Regions from separate parts of the Pararhizobium sp. PWRC1-1 genome, predicted to be linked through region 3. Evidence: predicted binding sites of a transcription regulator. Region 3 holds the regulator's gene; each other region holds the start of a gene.
What was found. Region 3 encodes LexA, which represses DNA repair genes until DNA is damaged. Its sites were predicted from a motif close to TGTTCNNNNTGTGTTCNG; they were not measured.
Positions count from the first base shown of each region.

Region 1 (6,019 bases), 120 kb from region 3:
ACATCAGGGTCGGGTCGTTGCGTGGAACCAGCGGGCTCGACGCTACGACTTCATGGCCGTTCTTCTTGAAGTAGTCGAGGAACGTCGACCGGATTTCATTCACGCCGCTCATATTGCGCCCTTATCTCTTGCATCGGACCGTCCGCGACCTGCCTGGCCGAACCGCGAACCGGAAACTTTTGAAAATTGCGGATCACCGGACATCCGCCGATCCTCTCCCGCCCCATGGGAACACAGGCTTTTATCGTCCGGGCCAATCCCTGTCCAGACGGCAAAAGAAAACCGGCCGCCCTTGGAAAGGGCGGCCGGCAAACATGATGTCGAAAATCAAGCGATCTTATGCCAGAGCGGCATCGTCATCCTCGTCTCCGGCTTCCGGGCCGCCGTTCTCAAGGAATTTTTCAGCGATCAAGCCTGCATTCTGGCGCAGCGACAGCTCGATCTCCTTGGCCGTATCGGGATTGTCACGCAGGAACATCTTGGCATTCTCGCGGCCCTGGCCGAGGCGCTGGCTGTTATAGGAGAACCAGGCACCGGATTTTTCCACAATGCCAGCCTTGACGCCCAGGTCGACCAGTTCGCCGGTCTTGGACACGCCTTCGCCATACATGATGTCAAATTCGACCTGCTTGAAGGGCGGCGCCATCTTGTTCTTGACGACCTTGACGCGTGTCTGGTTGCCGATCACCTCTTCGCGATCCTTGACCGCGCCGATACGGCGAATGTCGAGGCGAACGGAAGCGTAGAATTTCAGGGCGTTACCGCCTGTCGTCGTTTCCGGTGAACCGAACATGACACCGATCTTCATGCGAATCTGGTTGATGAAGATGACCATGCAGTTCGACTTGGAGATCGAAGCGGTCAGCTTGCGTAGCGCCTGGCTCATCAGGCGGGCCTGGAGGCCCGGCAGGCTGTCGCCCATTTCGCCTTCGATTTCAGCGCGCGGCACGAGTGCAGCAACCGAATCGATGACCAGTACGTCGATAGCGCCGGAGCGCACCAGAGTGTCAGTAATTTCCAGGGCCTGTTCGCCGGTATCCGGCTGCGAGATCAAAAGGTTTTCGAGATCGACGCCAAGCTTGCGGGCATAGACCGGATCCAGCGCATGTTCCGCATCGACGAAGGCGCAGATGCCACCCTTCTTCTGGGCTTCGGCAATGGTCTGCAGCGCCAGCGTCGTCTTGCCCGAGCTTTCCGGTCCATAAATTTCGATGACGCGCCCCTTGGGCAGCCCGCCAATACCGAGCGCGATATCCAGGCTCAACGATCCCGTCGAAACGGTTTCGATTTCGACAATGCTGTCTTTTCCACCGAGCTTCATGATCGATCCCTTGCCGAACGAACGTTCGATCTGGGAGAGTGCCGCTTCAAGTGCCTTGCTTTTATCCACCGATTTGTCCTCTACAAGCCGCAAAGAGTTTTGTGCCATGTGATCCACCTTTAAATTATGGAAGCTGTTGAGGCAATGAAGTCGCCGATGAAAGCTATGTACACTTTTTGTTCTCATTTTGCAAGAGCTATCTATGGACTTGAATTATCAACATAAACGGTTGCGTGTTCTTTTCTTGTTCCACGTTTGGTCCCACGGATTTCACAATCGGTGGAAATGACTGAAACAAAAAGCGGATCAACATCATAGCGCAACGAATCGCCAGGGATCGGCACACGGGAAAACGCATGACAGGCAGACAAGTTTCCATCTTTGGCGGCGCGCATATCGACCGCAGGGCACGCATCTTCGGCACCACCGTTCCGGGATCGAGCAATCCCGGCAGCTGGTTCGAGGAGGCCGGCGGCGGCGGGTTCAACGCGGCCCGCAATCTGGCGCGGCTTGGACTTGACGTTCGCATGATCAGCCCGCGCGGCGGCGATGCCGCTGGCGAGACGGTCGCCCGGGCTGCGAGTGAAGCCGGCGTTATCGATTGCCCCTTTATCTTCCTTGATCGCAAGACGCCAAGCTACACGGCCATTCTCGAAAACGACGGTAATCTGGTGATCGCACTTGCCGACATGGAACTCTACCGCCTGTTTTCTCCCCGCCGATTGCAGCAAAAGGCCATGCGCGAGATCATCTCGCTGAGCGATCTGATCGTCACCGATGCCAACCTGCCCGAAGAGACGCTGACTGGCCTGGTTGCCCGTGCAAACGCCGAATCAAAGCCGATCACCGCCATTGCCATCTCACCGGCGAAAGTCGCGCGGCTGGTGAAAAGTCTGTCCGGGCTCGATTTTCTCTTCATGAACGAGGCGGAAGCGCGGGCCCTGACAGGCCGCGACAGCGCCGAGGCGGCGGAATGGCCTGTTCTGCTGAAGGCGACCGGCTTGGCCGGCGGCGTCATTACCCGCGGCGGCAAGCCCGCGATTGCATTTCACGACGGGCAAACCGTTACGGTGGCACCGCCGCAGCTTGACGCGCTTGCCGACGTCACTGGTGCTGGCGATTCGCTTGCCGCCGGGTTCCTGTCGGCATTTGTTGCGGGCGAACCGCTCGACATATGCCTTCGTTCTGGCGTCGCCGCTGCCGGCATCACCGTCCGTTCGCCGCTGGCCGTATCGGAAAAAATGTCGCGGGCAATGCTCGAAGAAGCAATTCGACTTGTGCCGCCAGCCGAAATCCTGTCATGAACGCGCCTTAAAAAGCCAAATAAGGATCCGCGATGACCAAGCCCTTCTCCCCCCTTCTGCCGATGGAATATTCCAGAGAAGTCGCGGCCGCCAAGGCTCGCGGCGCAGCGATCGTCGCGCTGGAATCGACCATCATCACCCATGGCATGCCCTTCCCCGGCAATCTCAACATGGCGCGCAGCGTCGAAGCGATCATCCGCGAGGAAGGTGCTGTTCCGGCAACCATCGCCGTCATCGACGGCATCCTGCATATCGGCCTGGAAGACGCCCAGCTGGAAGCTCTGGCGCAGACGGAAGGCGCCATGAAACTGTCGCGTGCCGATCTTGCCTTTGCGATCGCCGAGCGCCGCACCGGTGCGACCACAGTTGCCGCAACGATGATCGCTGCAGCCCGCGCCGGCATCCGCGTCTTTGCCACCGGCGGTATCGGCGGCGTGCATCGCAAGGCCGAAGAGAGCTTTGACATCTCCGCCGACCTCGACGAGCTGGCGCGCACCGGCGTCATCGTCGTCTGCGCCGGTGCAAAGGCCATCCTCGACATTCCAAAGACCCTGGAAGTCCTGGAAACGCGCGGCGTTCCGGTCGTCACCTATGACAGCGACATCTTCCCGGCCTTCTGGTCGCGCGACAGCGGCCTGAAGAGCCCGTTGATGCTCAACAGCCCGGCGGCAATCGCCAATTTCCAGAAGATGCGCGACCTGCTCGGCGTCGATGGCGGCATGCTGATTGCCAATCCGGTGCCGGAGGCAAACGAAATTCCGCGCGACGAAATGGAAATCTACATCACGCGGGCACTGGACAATGCCGCCCGCGACGAGATCTCCGGCAAGAAAGTCACGCCCTACCTGCTCGACAGCATTTTCGGCCTGACCGACGGCCGCAGCCTCGAGACCAATATCGCGCTGGTCGAGAACAACGCCCGGCTCGCGGCCGAAATTGCCGTTGCACTGGTCTGAGTTAGAACAACCATTGGAAAAATCGGGGGCTGGCTGCCAGCCCCCGTAACGTCAGCTCTGCCGCCCTGCCCGTGCAAGGCCATGTTCGATCAGCCGGTCGATGATATCGGCATAGGCAATTCCGCTAGCGGCCAAAGCCTTGGCATACATGCTGATATCGGTAAAGCCGGGGATCGTGTTGACCTCGTTGACGACGGCGCTGAGGTCAGGCCGCACAAAAAAGTCGATACGGGCCATGCCGTCGCATCCGAGCGCCCTGAAAGCGCCTTGCGCCATCGATCTGAGATTTTGCGCAATTTCATCCGGAAGTTGAGCGGGAATGCTGAGAATGGCACCGTCCGGGTCGATATATTTGGCATCATAGCTGTAAAAACCGTGGCTACCGGCGGGAATGATCTCTCCTGGAAGAGAGGCGATGAGCGTGCCGTCGGCCTGTTCAAGAATGCTGCACTCGATCTCCCGCCCCTCGATAAATTCTTCGACGAGGATTTTCTGATCGTGGTGGAAGCCTTCCGCGAGTGCAGCGAGAAATTCGTCTGCCGTTCGAGCCTTGCTGACGCCGACTGACGAGCCCTGCCGGGCCGGCTTGACGAAAACCGTCGATCCCAGCGCCCCGACGACATCGTCGAAGGATGGAGCGTCGCCCTCATAGAAGGTCAATGAGCGCGCCACGGGCAATCCGGCTTCGTTCAGCAGGCGCTTTGCCACATCCTTGTCGATGGCGGTGGCCGAGCCCAGAATCCCACATCCGGCAAACGGCACCATCGCAACCTCGGCAAGCCCCTGCACCGAACCATCCTCGCCATGCGGCCCATGCAGAACCGGAAACACAACATCGATCGGCGGCAGTTCGCGGATGGCTTCGTCTTCGGGAACGATGAAAAGGCGGCCGCGGCCGCCGGGTAAAAGGCAGACTTGTGTATTCGCGGCTGGCAGCGGATCCGGCAAGGCTCTATCGCGTAGCTGCTGCAGAAGCCATTTCCCCTGACGGTCGATCAGAATCGGCACGACATCATATTTTTCAGTATCAAGCGCCTTGAAGACATTGCGCGCCGAAAGAACGGAAACATCGTGTTCGGCAGAACGTCCGCCAAAAAGAACTGCAACCCTTAGCTTTGAATTCATTCGAGCGCTCGCAAAATCGGGGAATGGGACGCTGCGTTTGAGCTAAAGGCCGGAAAACCTGTCGGACCATGGCGCAACGCGTGACACCGGTAGATGCAATCGCGAAACGGGCCTTTTTACGACGGCCGAAATCCGGCTGAACATATCTCAGCAAGCGGTTAACGCACAGCTCTCAGCCGATTGGCGGCCGCCCTCAGAACCAGCCGAGAACGGCTCTAGAATCTTGTCGATGGCTGGCGGTTGCAGATCAGCTGTCGAGCATTTCGCGCACAGCGACAGCCAATTGCTTCAATGAGAAAGGCTTGGGCAGGAAGCCGAATTTGGCGTCGGCCGGCAGGTTTCTTGCAAAAGCATCCTCGGCATAACCGGAGACGAAGATGAACTTCAGATCCGGATAGGTCTTGCGAATTTCCTTCAGCAAGGTCGGCCCATCCATTTCCGGCATGACCACATCGGACACGACGATATCGACGGCGCCGTTCAGTTCCGCCATGACTTCGAGCGCTTCGACACCGGAACCGGCCTCGTGCACCGTGTAGCCGCGGGTTTCCAGCATCCGCTTGCCACCGCGCCGCACGGCCTCTTCGTCTTCCACCAGAAGAACCACTGCCGAATTTCCGGTCAGGTCAGTCGGTTCCGGCTTGGTTGGGGCTTTTGCGGCGAGCGCGGCCGCAGCTTGCGCCTCGCCGGCTTCGCCCGGCAGTGGCGGTTCTTCGATGTAACGCGGCAGCAGGATGCGGAACGTCGTTCCCTTGCCGACTTCGGATTCGGGATAGATGTAGCCGCCGGACTGCTTGATGATGCCGTAGACCATCGACAGTCCGAGCCCGGTGCCCTTGCCGACTTCCTTGGTAGTGAAGAAAGGTTCGAAAATCTTGTCGAGGATTTCCGGTGGTATTCCGGTCCCCTGATCCGCCACCTCGACCATCACATAGTCGTCTTCCGGAAGTTCGCGCAGATTAAGCGCTGCAACTTCGGCGGCCGGCAGGTTGCGGGTGCGCAAGGTGATGACGCCGCCATTGGGCATGGCATCGCGGGCGTTGACGGCCAGATTGAGCACGACCTGCTCGAACTGGCCGAGATCTGTGCGTACCGGCCAGAGATCACGGCCATAATCGACCTCAAGCTTGACATTGGTTCCGGTCATCCGGTCAACCAGCATGCGCAGGTCGCCAACGACATCGGTCATTGACAGCACGCTCGGCCGCATCGTCTGTTTGCGCGAGAAGGCGAGAAGTTGGCGCACCAGCACTGCCGCGCGGTTGGCGTTGCGCTTGATCTCCATCAGATCGGCAAAACTCGCATCCGACGGC
Region 1 is NZ_JAFCXE010000007.1:121,895-127,913, forward strand. It holds gene alaS (alanine--tRNA ligase) at 1-112, opposite strand, end outside; gene recA (recombinase RecA) at 338-1,429, opposite strand; gene ACP7E0_RS13310 (carbohydrate kinase family protein) at 1,678-2,625, shown strand; gene ACP7E0_RS13315 (pseudouridine-5'-phosphate glycosidase) at 2,658-3,581, shown strand; gene ACP7E0_RS13320 (D-alanine--D-alanine ligase family protein) at 3,633-4,706, opposite strand; gene cckA (cell cycle histidine kinase CckA) at 4,954-6,019, opposite strand, start outside.
Region 1: a site for LexA is predicted at 1,556-1,573, ahead of recA (recombinase RecA). Genes of this name have one in related genera too.

Region 2 (6,019 bases), on a different contig from region 3:
TGCCGGCCAGCGTCGCGTCATCAACTGTTCGCGCGCGGTGGCTGGATCCGGGGCGCTTCTGATCAGCTTAATGATCTCGTCGATATTGGCGACGGCAATCGCCAAGCCGACCAACACATGCGCACGGTCACGCGCCTTGCGCAGCAGGTATTTGGTACGGCGGCTGATGACTTCCTCGCGGAAGGAAACGAACGCGCGCAGCATGTCGAGCAGCGTCATCTGCTCCGGCTTGCCGCCGTTCAGCGCCACCATGTTGCAGCCAAACGAGGTCTGCAGCGGTGTGTAGCGATAGAGCTGATTGAGGATAACCTCGGCATTGGCGTCGCGCTTCAGCTCGACGACGACGCGGTAGCCCTGACGGTCGGATTCGTCGCGCAGGTCGGAAATACCCTCGATGCGCTTGTCCTTGACCAGTTCGGCCATTTTCTCGATCATCGTCGCCTTGTTCACCTGGAAGGGGACTTCGGTGATGATGATCTGCTCGCGGTCGCCGCGCATCGGTTCGATGGTGGCACGGCCGCGCATGATGACCGAGCCGCGGCCGGTCTCATAGGCCGAACGGATGCCGGAGCGGCCAAGGATGAAGGCGCCGGTCGGGAAGTCCGGACCCGGAATGATCTCCATCAACTGCGGCAGTTCCAGTGCCGGCTCATCGATCAGGGCGATACAGCCGTTGATCACTTCGATCAGATTGTGCGGCGGGATATTGGTCGCCATGCCGACGGCGATGCCGCCTGCGCCGTTGACCAGAAGGTTCGGGAATTTCGCCGGAACAACAGACGGTTCGCTCAGCGTGCCGTCATAGTTGTCGCGAAAATCGACCGTTTCCTTGTCGAGGTCGTCGAGCAGCGCATGGGCTGCCTTCTGCAGACGGCACTCGGTGTAGCGTTCAGCCGCCGGCGGGTCGCCGTCGATCGAGCCGAAATTGCCCTGACCGTCGATCAGCGGCAAACGCAGCGACCACGGTTGGGCCATGCGGGCGAGCGCATCATAGATCGCCGAGTTACCGTGCGGATGGAATTTACCCATCACGTCACCGGTGACGCGGGCGCATTTGACGTATTTCCTGTTCCAGTCGATGCCCAGTTCGCTCATCCCGAACAGGATGCGCCGGTGCACGGGCTTCAGACCATCGCGGACGTCGGGAAGAGCACGGCTGACGATCACGCTCATGGCGTAATCGAGATACGAGCGCTGCATTTCCTCCATGATGGAAATGGGCTCGATGCCTGGTGGATTCTTGCCGCCGCCTGGTGTGCTTTGTTCAGTCAATTTTGATCACGATCTTTGTTCAGAATCAGACGGTTTTTTATAGCCGAATGCATTGGCGAGCGCCAATTTCGGGGCTGGGTTTTGAACAGCCTTTTAGCCTCATCGGCGCTCTCGCAGGCATTTGCAAGGCAAAAGCGGCAGAACAGTGAAGGACAGCCCTTTCATTCGGCACCACCCTCGCCTAACAATTCATCAGACGGCCATCATAAACAAGGCCGCGAGGGGAATGGGATGTCTCAATTCGACCTTCTGATCAATGCGCTGACCACGATCCTGGTCACCATCGATCCGCCCGGCCTTGCGCCGATCTTCCTCAGCCTGACGGTCGGCATGAGCCGGCATGAACGCTTTCTGGTGGCCCGCCGCGGCACGCTGATCGCGTTCTTCATCCTGTCGGCCTTCGCGCTGTTCGGAAACGGCATTCTCGGCCTGCTGGGCATCTCCATCGGTGCCTTCCGGATTGCCGGCGGCCTGCTTTTGTTCTGGATCGCCTTCGAAATGATCTTCGAGAAACGCAACGAGCGCAAGGAAAAGACCGGCGAGACTGCCATTACCCGCGACCACATCCACAATATCGCGGTGTTTCCGCTGGCGCTGCCGTTGATAGCCGGCCCGGGCGCGATCTCGGCGACGATCCTGCTCTCCGGCTCCTTCTCAGCAACGATCGACCGGGCTCAACTGATCCTGGTCATTGCCTTTTGTCTCGCCATCCTGTTTGCCGCCCTCGTCATCGCCGACCGCATCGACCGGTTTTTAGGCGTCACCGGCCGCGCCATACTGACACGCCTGCTGGGTGTCATTCTCGCGGCCTTGGCCGTTCAGTTCGTCGTCGATGGCGTCAAATCGACCATGGCTTTGTGACCACGCGCGGTAAACGCAGGTTCCACTGACGAAAAAGGCCCGGTTTCCCGGGCCTTTTTGACTGTAGAACACTTCGATTAGAACGGGATATCATCATCCATATCGCGTGAAAAGTTTCCACCGCTGCTGCTCGCGCCGCCGCCGCCGGAGCGGGCTGCCGGTGTAGAGGATGGACGATCGTAATCGCCGCCGTAGTTGTCCGAGCCGCCGCCCGTGTTGCCGCCGCCGTATTCAGAGCCGCCACGGCCACCGCCTGCACCCTGCCCGTCACCACGGCCGCCCAGCATCGTCAGCGTCGAATTGAAGCCCTGCAGCACGACTTCCGTCGAGTAGCGATCCTGGCCGTCCTTGTCCTGCCATTTGCGGGTCTGCAGCTGGCCTTCGATATAGACCGTCGCGCCCTTCTTCAGATACTGCTCGGCAACCTTGCAGAGACCTTCGTTGAAGATCACCACACGGTGCCATTCGGTCTTTTCCTTGCGCTCGCCGGAATTGCGGTCGCGCCAGCTTTCCGACGTCGCAATGTTCAGGTTGGCGATCGGCTTGCCATCCTGCGTGCGCCGGATTTCCGGGTCTGCCCCGAGGTTACCGATCAAAATCACCTTGTTGACACTACCTGCCATCTTGCTTTTCCCGCTATCCTGCCCAGCCTTTCGGCCCGGCTACCAAATTCAGAACGCACATCTTAGCGGCTGACGGCCAAGCATACGCCCCTTTGCATTGTGTCATCCACAACAGTTTTCTAAAAACGTTCTTTCTTTGTTCTAGTAAATCCGTAATATCCTGTCAACCGACTCGGAAAGCCGGCCTGTTTTTCGCATTGCGCCTCGACATGCGCTGTGCCGTACTTAAATAGGAGCTTTCCAATACAGATCAAAAGCTGGGCACGATGAGCAAACTCGAGACCATATCCATCCGCGGCGCGCGCGAACATAATCTCAAGGGCATCGACCTCGATCTGCCGCGCAATAAGCTGATCGTCATGACCGGCCTGTCAGGCTCCGGAAAGTCCTCGCTTGCCTTCGACACGATCTATGCCGAGGGACAGCGGCGTTATGTCGAGAGCCTGTCGGCCTATGCCCGGCAGTTTCTCGAGATGATGCAGAAGCCGGACGTCGACCAGATCGACGGCCTGTCGCCGGCAATCTCGATCGAGCAGAAGACCACCTCGCGCAATCCGCGCTCGACGGTCGGAACGGTCACCGAGATCTACGACTATATGCGCCTCTTGTTTGCCCGCGTCGGCGTGCCCTATTCGCCAGCGACCGGCCTGCCGATCGAAAGCCAGACGGTCAGCCAGATGGTCGACCGTGTCGTCGGTTTCGGCGAGGGCACCCGTCTTTATATTCTCGCGCCGATCGTGCGCGGCCGCAAGGGCGAGTACAAGAAAGAACTCGCCGAGTTGATGAAGAAGGGCTTTCAGCGCGTCAAGATCGACGGGCAGTTCTACGAGATCGCCGAGGCGCCGGTACTCGACAAGAAATACAAGCATGACATCGATGTCGTCGTCGATCGCGTCGTCGTGCGCCCGGACCTGACGGCGCGCCTCGCGGACAGTCTGGAAACCTGCCTGACGCTCGCCGATGGCCTGGCGATCGCCGAGTTTGCCGACAAGCCGCTGCCACCGGAAGAAACCTCGGCCGGCGGTTCGGCCAACAAATCGCTCAATGAAACGCATGAGCGCGTTCTCTTCTCCGAAAAATTCGCCTGCCCGGTATCCGGCTTTACCATTTCGGAGATCGAGCCGCGGCTGTTCTCGTTCAACAACCCGTTCGGTGCCTGCCCGACCTGCGATGGTCTCGGCAGCCAGCAGAAGATCGACGAGGCGCTGATCATTCCGGAACCCGACCGGACATTGAAAAACGGCGCCATCGCCCCCTGGGCAAAATCGTCGTCACCTTACTATAACCAGACTCTCGAAGCGCTCGGCAAGGCCTTCGGCTTCAAGCTGTCGAGCAAATGGACCGATCTTTCCGACGAGGCTAGGCACGCGATCCTGCAGGGCACCGAGGAGAAGATCAGCTTTCACTACGAGGACGGCGCCCGATCCTACAATACCACCAAGAATTTCGAAGGCATCGTTCCCAATCTGGAACGGCGCTGGAAGGAGACCGACAGCGCCTGGGCGCGCGAAGAGATCGAACGCTACATGTCGGCAGCCCCCTGCCCGGCCTGCAACGGTTTTCGCCTGAAGCCAGAGGCTTTGGCGGTCAAGATCAACAAGCTGCATATCGGCGAAGTCACACAGATGTCGATCCGGGTGGCGCGTGACTGGTTCGAGGTCCTGCCCGAACGCATGAATGCCAAACAGAACGAGATCGCGGTACGCATCCTCAAGGAAATCCGCGAACGGCTGCGGTTTCTCAACGATGTCGGCCTTGAATATCTCAGCCTCTCGCGCAATTCCGGCACGCTGTCGGGCGGCGAAAGCCAGCGCATCCGGCTGGCCTCGCAGATCGGGTCCGGCCTTACCGGCGTGCTCTACGTTCTCGACGAGCCGTCGATTGGTCTACACCAGCGTGATAACGCCCGGCTGCTCGATACGCTGCGGCATCTGCGCGACATCGGCAATACGGTGATCGTCGTCGAACATGACGAAGACGCGATCATGACGGCCGACTACGTGGTCGATATCGGTCCGGCGGCCGGCATTCACGGCGGTGAAGTGGTGGCGCAGGGCACACCGGCGGAGGTCCTCGCCAACCCGAATTCGCTGACCGGAAAATATCTGTCCGGCGAAATGGCGGTTGCGGTTCCGGCCGAACGGCGCAAGCCGAAGAAGAAAAAGGAAATTACTGTCGTCGGCGCCCGCGCCAACAACCTGAAGAACGTCACGGCCTCGATCCCGCTCGGGATTTTCACGGCTGTCACCGGCGTATCGGGCGGCGGCAAATCGACTTTCCTAATCGAGACGCTCTACAAGGCAGCGGCTCGACGCATCATGGGCGCGCGTGAAAACCCGGCCGAGCACGACCGGATCGACGGATTCGAGCATATCGACAAGGTCATCGATATCGACCAGTCGCCGATCGGCCGCACGCCGCGCTCCAACCCGGCCACCTATACCGGCGCCTTCACGCCGATCCGCGACTGGTTTGCCGGCCTGCCGGAGGCAAAGACACGCGGCTATCAGCCGGGCCGCTTCTCCTTCAACGTCAAGGGCGGCCGCTGCGAGGCCTGCCAGGGTGACGGCGTCATCAAGATCGAGATGCACTTCCTGCCGGATGTCTATGTCACTTGCGACGTCTGCCATGGCAAGCGCTACAACCGCGAAACGCTGGACGTGCATTTCAAAGGTAAGTCGATCGCCGACGTGCTCGACATGACGGTCGAGGAAGGTGTCGAGTTCTTCGCAGCTGTTCCGGCCGTGCGCGACAAGCTGCAGGCGTTGCAGGGTGTCGGCCTCGGTTACATCAAGGTTGGCCAGCAGGCCAACACGCTGTCGGGTGGCGAGGCGCAGCGCGTCAAGCTCGCCAAGGAACTGTCGAAGCGTTCAACCGGCCGCACCCTCTATATACTCGACGAGCCGACCACCGGCCTGCACTTCCATGACGTCGCCAAGCTTCTGGAAGTGCTGCACGAACTGGTCAACCAGGGCAATTCGGTTGTCGTCATCGAGCACAATCTCGAAGTCATCAAGACCGCCGACTGGGTAATCGATTTCGGCCCGGAAGGCGGCGATGGCGGCGGCGAAGTGATCGCAGCGGGAACGCCGGAAGATATCGTCAAGGAAAAGCGCTCGCATACCGGCGCGTTCCTGAAGGAACTTCTGGAACGGCGGCCGATCCGCAAGATGGCTGCGGCCGAGTAAGCCATAGAACGAGAGGGAGAGAGTATGTCGACATCAGGCACGATCCGCTGCGGTATTGGCGGCTGGACCTTTGAT
Region 2 is NZ_JAFCXE010000027.1:61,466-67,484, reverse strand. It holds gene gyrA (DNA gyrase subunit A) at 1-1,272, opposite strand, end outside; gene ACP7E0_RS29635 (MarC family protein) at 1,504-2,133, shown strand; gene ACP7E0_RS29630 (single-stranded DNA-binding protein) at 2,211-2,756, opposite strand; gene uvrA (excinuclease ABC subunit UvrA) at 3,023-5,944, shown strand; gene ACP7E0_RS29620 (DUF72 domain-containing protein) at 5,969-6,019, shown strand, end outside.
Region 2: a site for LexA is predicted at 2,883-2,900, ahead of uvrA (excinuclease ABC subunit UvrA). Genes of this name have one in related genera too.

Region 3 (6,019 bases):
GCGTTGTGCGGAGCTCGAACGGCGCAGCTTTGTCATCACGGCACCGGCCAGAAACACGCAGACGATATCCGCCGACGAAAACATCAGGTTGACGATCGTTCCAAGGATTGCCAGCTGCAGCCAGACCGGGAAGGTGGCCGACGCATCGACGAATTGCGGCAGGAAAGCCACGAAGAAAATCGCCGTCTTGGGATTGAGAACCTCGACGGTGACGCTTTCGAAGAAGGCGCGGCGGCCGGATTTCGGCGCGATGCCGGGCAGGGCGGCGGCGTCCTCGACCTTTGCACGAAACAGAGAAATGCCGAGCCAGATCAGATAGGCCGCGCCGGCAAATTTGACGATCATGTAAAGTGTTGGCACGGCATGAAACAGGATTGACAGACCTGCGGCCGCAGCAATGACATGAAAGTAGCCGCCGAGGTGAATACCCAGCGACGCCATCAGTCCGGACCAACGGCCGCGTGCGATGGTCTGGGCCGCCGCATAGAGCATTGCCGGACCAGGAATATAGGCAAAGACCGCCGTGGTGGCTATGAAGGCGATAAGCAACTCGATCGACGGCATTGTCCGCTCCTGTCGTGGGTGATTGAATTCCTCTACACTACCGTCAGTAGAAAGTCTCGTGCACATGTTGTGCCGGGCTTCCGTGCCGAATGATCATTATGCCCAGGTCAGCGGGTCGAGACGCAGATAGAAATCGAGCCTTGCCCGGTCGGCAGTCGCGATCGCGTGCATCTCGAACAAACGATTTTGCGCAGCCTGCGCTTCCTCGACGGTGCGCCATGTTTCGCGGGTATTGCCGACAAGCAGTGCAAAGTCGACATAGCGGTCCGCCATGCCCAACCGCCCGAGATCGATCATTCCCGTGCAGCGAAGCGTTTCCGGATCGATCATGAAATTGGGCATACACGCATCACCGTGGCAAACGACACGGTCAAGGCTTTCCTGCACCAGCCGCTCGGACAGTTCGGCTTGCACCCGGTCGAGCAGGGTCTGCGGCGGTGTGTCTTGATCGTCTGGATCGAGGAAATCCGGATTGACGCCGCCACGTCCAACCACGTCGGCCGCCCGGTCGAACATGGTCTGAAGGCCGCGGTCAAACGGGCAATCTTGTGCCGGAATCGCGTGGAGGTCGCGCACCCGCGCCGCGATCGAAGGCCAGGCTTTGATCAGTTCAGTCGCTTCGAGCTGATCTGCCGGAATGCCGGGCACGGCACTTGTCACGAGGCACGCGACGTCGTCCGACACCTGCCAATCGAGAACTGCGGGAGATCCGATCCTGAAGGGGGAAAGCCATGCAGTCCGCCGCCGCTCGTCATCCAGCAGCGCCACGCCGCTGCCGGTAGCCACTTTGGCATAAGCGCTACCATCGGTGCGCCGAAATAGCGCGTCACCCGATTCGCCGTGATGATAGGCAATCCACTGGCTTCCGAGAGAAAAGCCCGTCGCCCGGGTTGCACCGGATCGATAGTCAGTCACGCATCACCCCCACGGCTTGCTTGGCGAAGGCAATTTCACGCCCCCGCACGAGATAGATATTGGAAACCGCGATTTCACTATCACCGAACAGAAAATGTCCGAGTTTTTACGCCGGGCCGTATTTGCGGATGAAAAGCCGGCGAGGGGGCGTGGATTATGTGCCAAGTTCGGCAAGAAACTCCTGGAGCTGCGCTTCCACATAGGGCACGACCGGGCCATCTACCTCAAATCCCCACCAGAGCAGCGAGCCCTGCCATTGCGCCAGCATCAGCCGGGCGGTCACTTCCGGTCGACTGACAGTCACAAAACACGCGCTGATAGCCTCGACCAGCGTTCGCCCCCAGGCAGCTCCCCGGGCCTGCAGCAAGGGATCGCGAAAATCCTCGCGCAGCAAACGCAGGCCGTCGGCATAGACGGCGGCGCTGTCGCCGTAGTTCTGCGACAGGCCGACAAGCAGCGCGACGGCACCTAGAGGTGTCTTCGGGATTGAGCCGCACAGCTGCGCCGTCTCGGCATCCAGCTCGTCCCAGGCATGCAGCAAAGCCTGACGCAGCATCGCTGTCTTGGTCGAAAACCGCTGCACCAGTGTCGAGCCGGATAAGCCGCTTGCTTTGGAGACAGCCGAAAACGTTGCCGCCTCCGGCCCCTCGGCATGGATCAGCGTCAGCACCAGATCAAGAAGGTGCTGGTCGGACAGGGTGCGTGGGCGAGGCATCAATTTCCTCTTGCGTTCATTTTGTTTATGAACGAACGTTCGTTTATTATCAACTCTGTTTGTGGTTCCGATTCCATTGAGGAGGACAATGACATGGCAACCGACCTGCAAGGGAAGATCGCGCTTGTGGCCGGCGGTACGCGCGGTGCCGGCCGAGGCATCGCAGTGGAGCTGGGGGCTGCCGGGGCAACGGTCTATGTGACCGGGCGCACGACACGCACACAGCAATCGGAATACGGCCGCCCGGAAACGATCGAAGAGACGGCCGAGTTGGTTACCCAAGCCGGCGGCAAAGGCATTGCCGTGCGGGTGGATCATCTTGTCCACGCGGAAGTCGAGGCACTGGTCGCCCGCATACGCCGGGAGGAAGCACGACTTGATATTTTCGTCAACGATATCTGGGGCGGTGAGCATTTGACCGAGTGGAACAAACCGGTCTGGGAACACGCGCTCGAAAAGGGCCTGAAACTTTTACGGCTGGCAATCGATACCCATCTGATCACCGCCCATTACGCATTGCCGCTGATGATCGAAAGGCCCGGCGGGCTGCTGGTGGAGGTGACCGATGGTACAGCGGAATACAATGCTACCCATTACCGGCTCAGCCCGTTCTACGATCTCGCCAAGACCAGCGTCATCCGCATGGCCTGGGCGCACGCGCAGGACCTTGCGCCACACGCGGCGACATCGGTGGCAATCTCACCCGGCTGGATGCGCTCCGAAATGATGCTCGATATTTACGGCGTCCGTGAAGAAAACTGGATGGAGGCTAAAGCAGTCCAGCCGCATTTCGTGATCTCCGAAGCACCGCGTTTTACCGGCCGTGCCGTTGCGGCGCTTGCTGCAGATCCGGATCGGGGCCGCTTCAACGGCCAGTCTACCTCAAGCGGTGATCTCGCCAAGATCTACGGCTTCACCGATCTCGACGGATCGCGGCCTGACTGCTGGCGCTACATAACCGAGGTACAGGGCGCGGGGAAACCGGCGGACGCCACCGGTTATCGGTAGGGAAATAAGAACAGGCGAGAGGCGATAGCTTCTGAAACCAAAAAGGCCTTGCTTTTCAGCAAGGCCTTTGAAAACTGGCTCCCCGGGCCGGATTCGAACCGGCGACCTGTCGATTAACAGTCGAATGCTCTACCGCTGAGCTACCAGGGATCACCTGCGGCGGTGTGTGCTGCAGAAGTGAGGCTGCTAATACAAATGCTTTTCCGATTTGCCAAGCGGTTTTTCAAAAAAAACGCACAATCTTGTCAGACTGTGGAGAACTTCCCATCTGTGGGAGGCAGCGCATTCTGACTGCCGCGCAAGCCAAACCCTTGGCATTGCGGGATTGCAGCATTACAGGGACGCGCTTTAGGCTCGATAGGTGGAATGTATGGCTGAACCGCAAAAAACGAAAAAATTCGGCATCGACGCCGCAACACATGAACTGATTATCGGTTCATGGCGGATGCGGCTGCCGCAATCGCGTCTTTTGCGTATTACCATCGGCTGCGTGTTGATCTTCGGCGGCATTCTGGGCTTCCTGCCTGTTCTCGGATTCTGGATGGTACCGCTGGGATTGCTGGTCCTGTCGCATGATCTCGCCTTCGTCCGGCGCCGGCGGCGCAAGCTATCGGTCTGGTGGGCGCGAAAATGGCAGACATCCAACTAGAATAGAGCCATCGCGTCATATCTCCTGACGTTCGAATCACGCGACGGGCTCCGGGGTCTAAAACACAGCCGTCGGAAAGACGTAGGTTTGTCCGCATGTCTTAGCCGCCTGACCCCGTCTACGGCGTGGTATCCTTGTCGGCCGGTGCCATTTGAGACGGATTGCCGTTCCGTGTATTATCGACCGTTCCTTGGTTGGATGGCTCCGCCGCATCGGCTGCGGGCGCATTCTCCTGGGCGCGGGTCGTGGCATCATTGTCCAAGCTTTCGCCAAACATTTCAGCCCCAGCCCAGGCAATCAAAGCCAGCAAAAGGCGCACATCAGAACCATCAAAACCGGCCGGCCCAAAAGGCACTGACGTGCCTTCACGCCACTCATGACGACGGTTCGGTTTGTTCCTCCGTGGAAACGACATCGCCACGCTCATCGACATATCGTGCCATCATTGCCTCCTGAAACAGTCATTCATTTGCGTCAAATGAACGGCTGCAGGCACGCAAAGGTTCCGAAATGCGGGAAGCTGATGGGTGAGCGAACGCAAGTCGGTGAAAGGCGAAAACATGTTAGCCTCGATCCGGCGATCGGAATCGCTATTTGTCTTTGAAAACACTCAATGAATTTTAGGGACTTGCGGAACACATATGGAACAGATAGTGTTCGTTCTTGATTTGTTTCTCGACTCTGGAGTGATCGTTCATGCTGACCCGCAAGCAACAGGAACTGCTTCTGTTCATTCACGAAAGAATGAAGGAATCGGGGGTGCCGCCATCGTTCGATGAAATGAAGGATGCGCTGGATCTTGCGTCGAAATCCGGCATTCACCGGCTGATTACAGCGCTTGAGGAACGGGGCTTCATCCGGCGCTTGCCCAACCGGGCAAGGGCGCTCGAAGTGATCAAGTTGCCGGAGGCCTACTCGATGAGCCTCCAGCCCAAGCGCGGCTTTTCTCCCAGCGTCATCCAGGGCAGTCTTGGCGTTCAGGCACCGGCCCCGCCCGTTGCCGTCAAACCGGCGGCTGCCAATGGTGACAGCGTTTCCATACCGGTCATGGGACGAATCGCGGCAGGTGTTCCGATCTCGGCAATCCAGAACAACACACATGATATTTCCGTTCCGTTCGAAATGGTTGGATCCGGCGAACACTACGCACTAGAGGTCCGTGGCGATTCGATGATCGAGGCAGGAATTCTGGATGGCGATACCGTCATCATCCGCAATACGAATACCGCCAGCCCTGGTGAAATCATCGTCGCTCTGGTGGATGACGAGGAAGCGACGTTGAAGCGCTTCCGCCGCAAGGGCGCCTCCATCGCACTTGAAGCCGCCAACCCGGCCTACGAGACCCGAATTTTCGGACCGGACCGCGTCAAGATCCAGGGTAAACTCGTCGGCCTGATCCGCCGCTATCACTAGCTGGAAAGGCGACCCTTCAGATGCACCCCAAATTGATCATCGATTAGCACCAATAGGTCGAGCGGAGTGCGACTTTGAACTCAAAAACAATTGAAATCTATCATCCACGCGGAGTTTCAAATTTAGGTATATGGGACATGGCCGGTCTCAAACTTAAAATCTATGGTCTTGTCGCAGACAACCGGACGATAGACCAAGCCATGCTAATCCTCGCACAGTCATTTGTGCGACGGGATGTTCTACCGCGTGTAGCGGACGAGGGCGATGACAATGGCATGGGCTTTGTGATCATTCATCCTGGCGAACTTGGTGTTTCCATTTCGGCTCACTGGTGGATACAGGGTTCGGTGCTTTGTCAGCATATCTATCGAAAGCTGTATTCTGCCACCGAGCCCATGGACACAGTAAAGAGACCCGTGATTGCCTGCATTTGGGAGTTGGCCCTGATAAATGCCGAGCAAGAGGCTTGGCGAAAGACGATGATGAAAAGCGAGCCAAATCCGTCTGTCTACATGGATACTCGCGCTGATTTCGCAGCAGCGTAGAAACCTCCATTGACAATCGTGATGCGACTGGCTGTCCCGCAACTTCAAACGCGGGGGGGGGCGGCCATTCCATTATCCTGAAATCATGGCCAATACTGTCTCTGTCGTCATCCTTGAACCCACCCTACAGACGATTTTTTGTGGCGGCAGGATTGAAATGTCCGGATCCTAGCAAAGTTAATGTGTCACTTTGGGCGGCATCTTAGCCCT
Region 3 is NZ_JAFCXE010000007.1:49-6,067, reverse strand. It holds gene ACP7E0_RS12705 (LysE family translocator) at 1-564, opposite strand, end outside; gene ACP7E0_RS12700 (APH(3'') family aminoglycoside O-phosphotransferase) at 661-1,479, opposite strand; gene ACP7E0_RS12695 (TetR/AcrR family transcriptional regulator) at 1,634-2,194, opposite strand; gene ACP7E0_RS12690 (SDR family oxidoreductase) at 2,288-3,202, shown strand; tRNA gene ACP7E0_RS12685 (tRNA-Asn) at 3,278-3,352, opposite strand; gene ACP7E0_RS12680 (hypothetical protein) at 3,573-3,851, shown strand; gene ACP7E0_RS12675 (hypothetical protein) at 3,970-4,206, opposite strand; gene lexA (transcriptional repressor LexA) at 4,548-5,264, shown strand; gene ACP7E0_RS12665 (hypothetical protein) at 5,339-5,809, shown strand.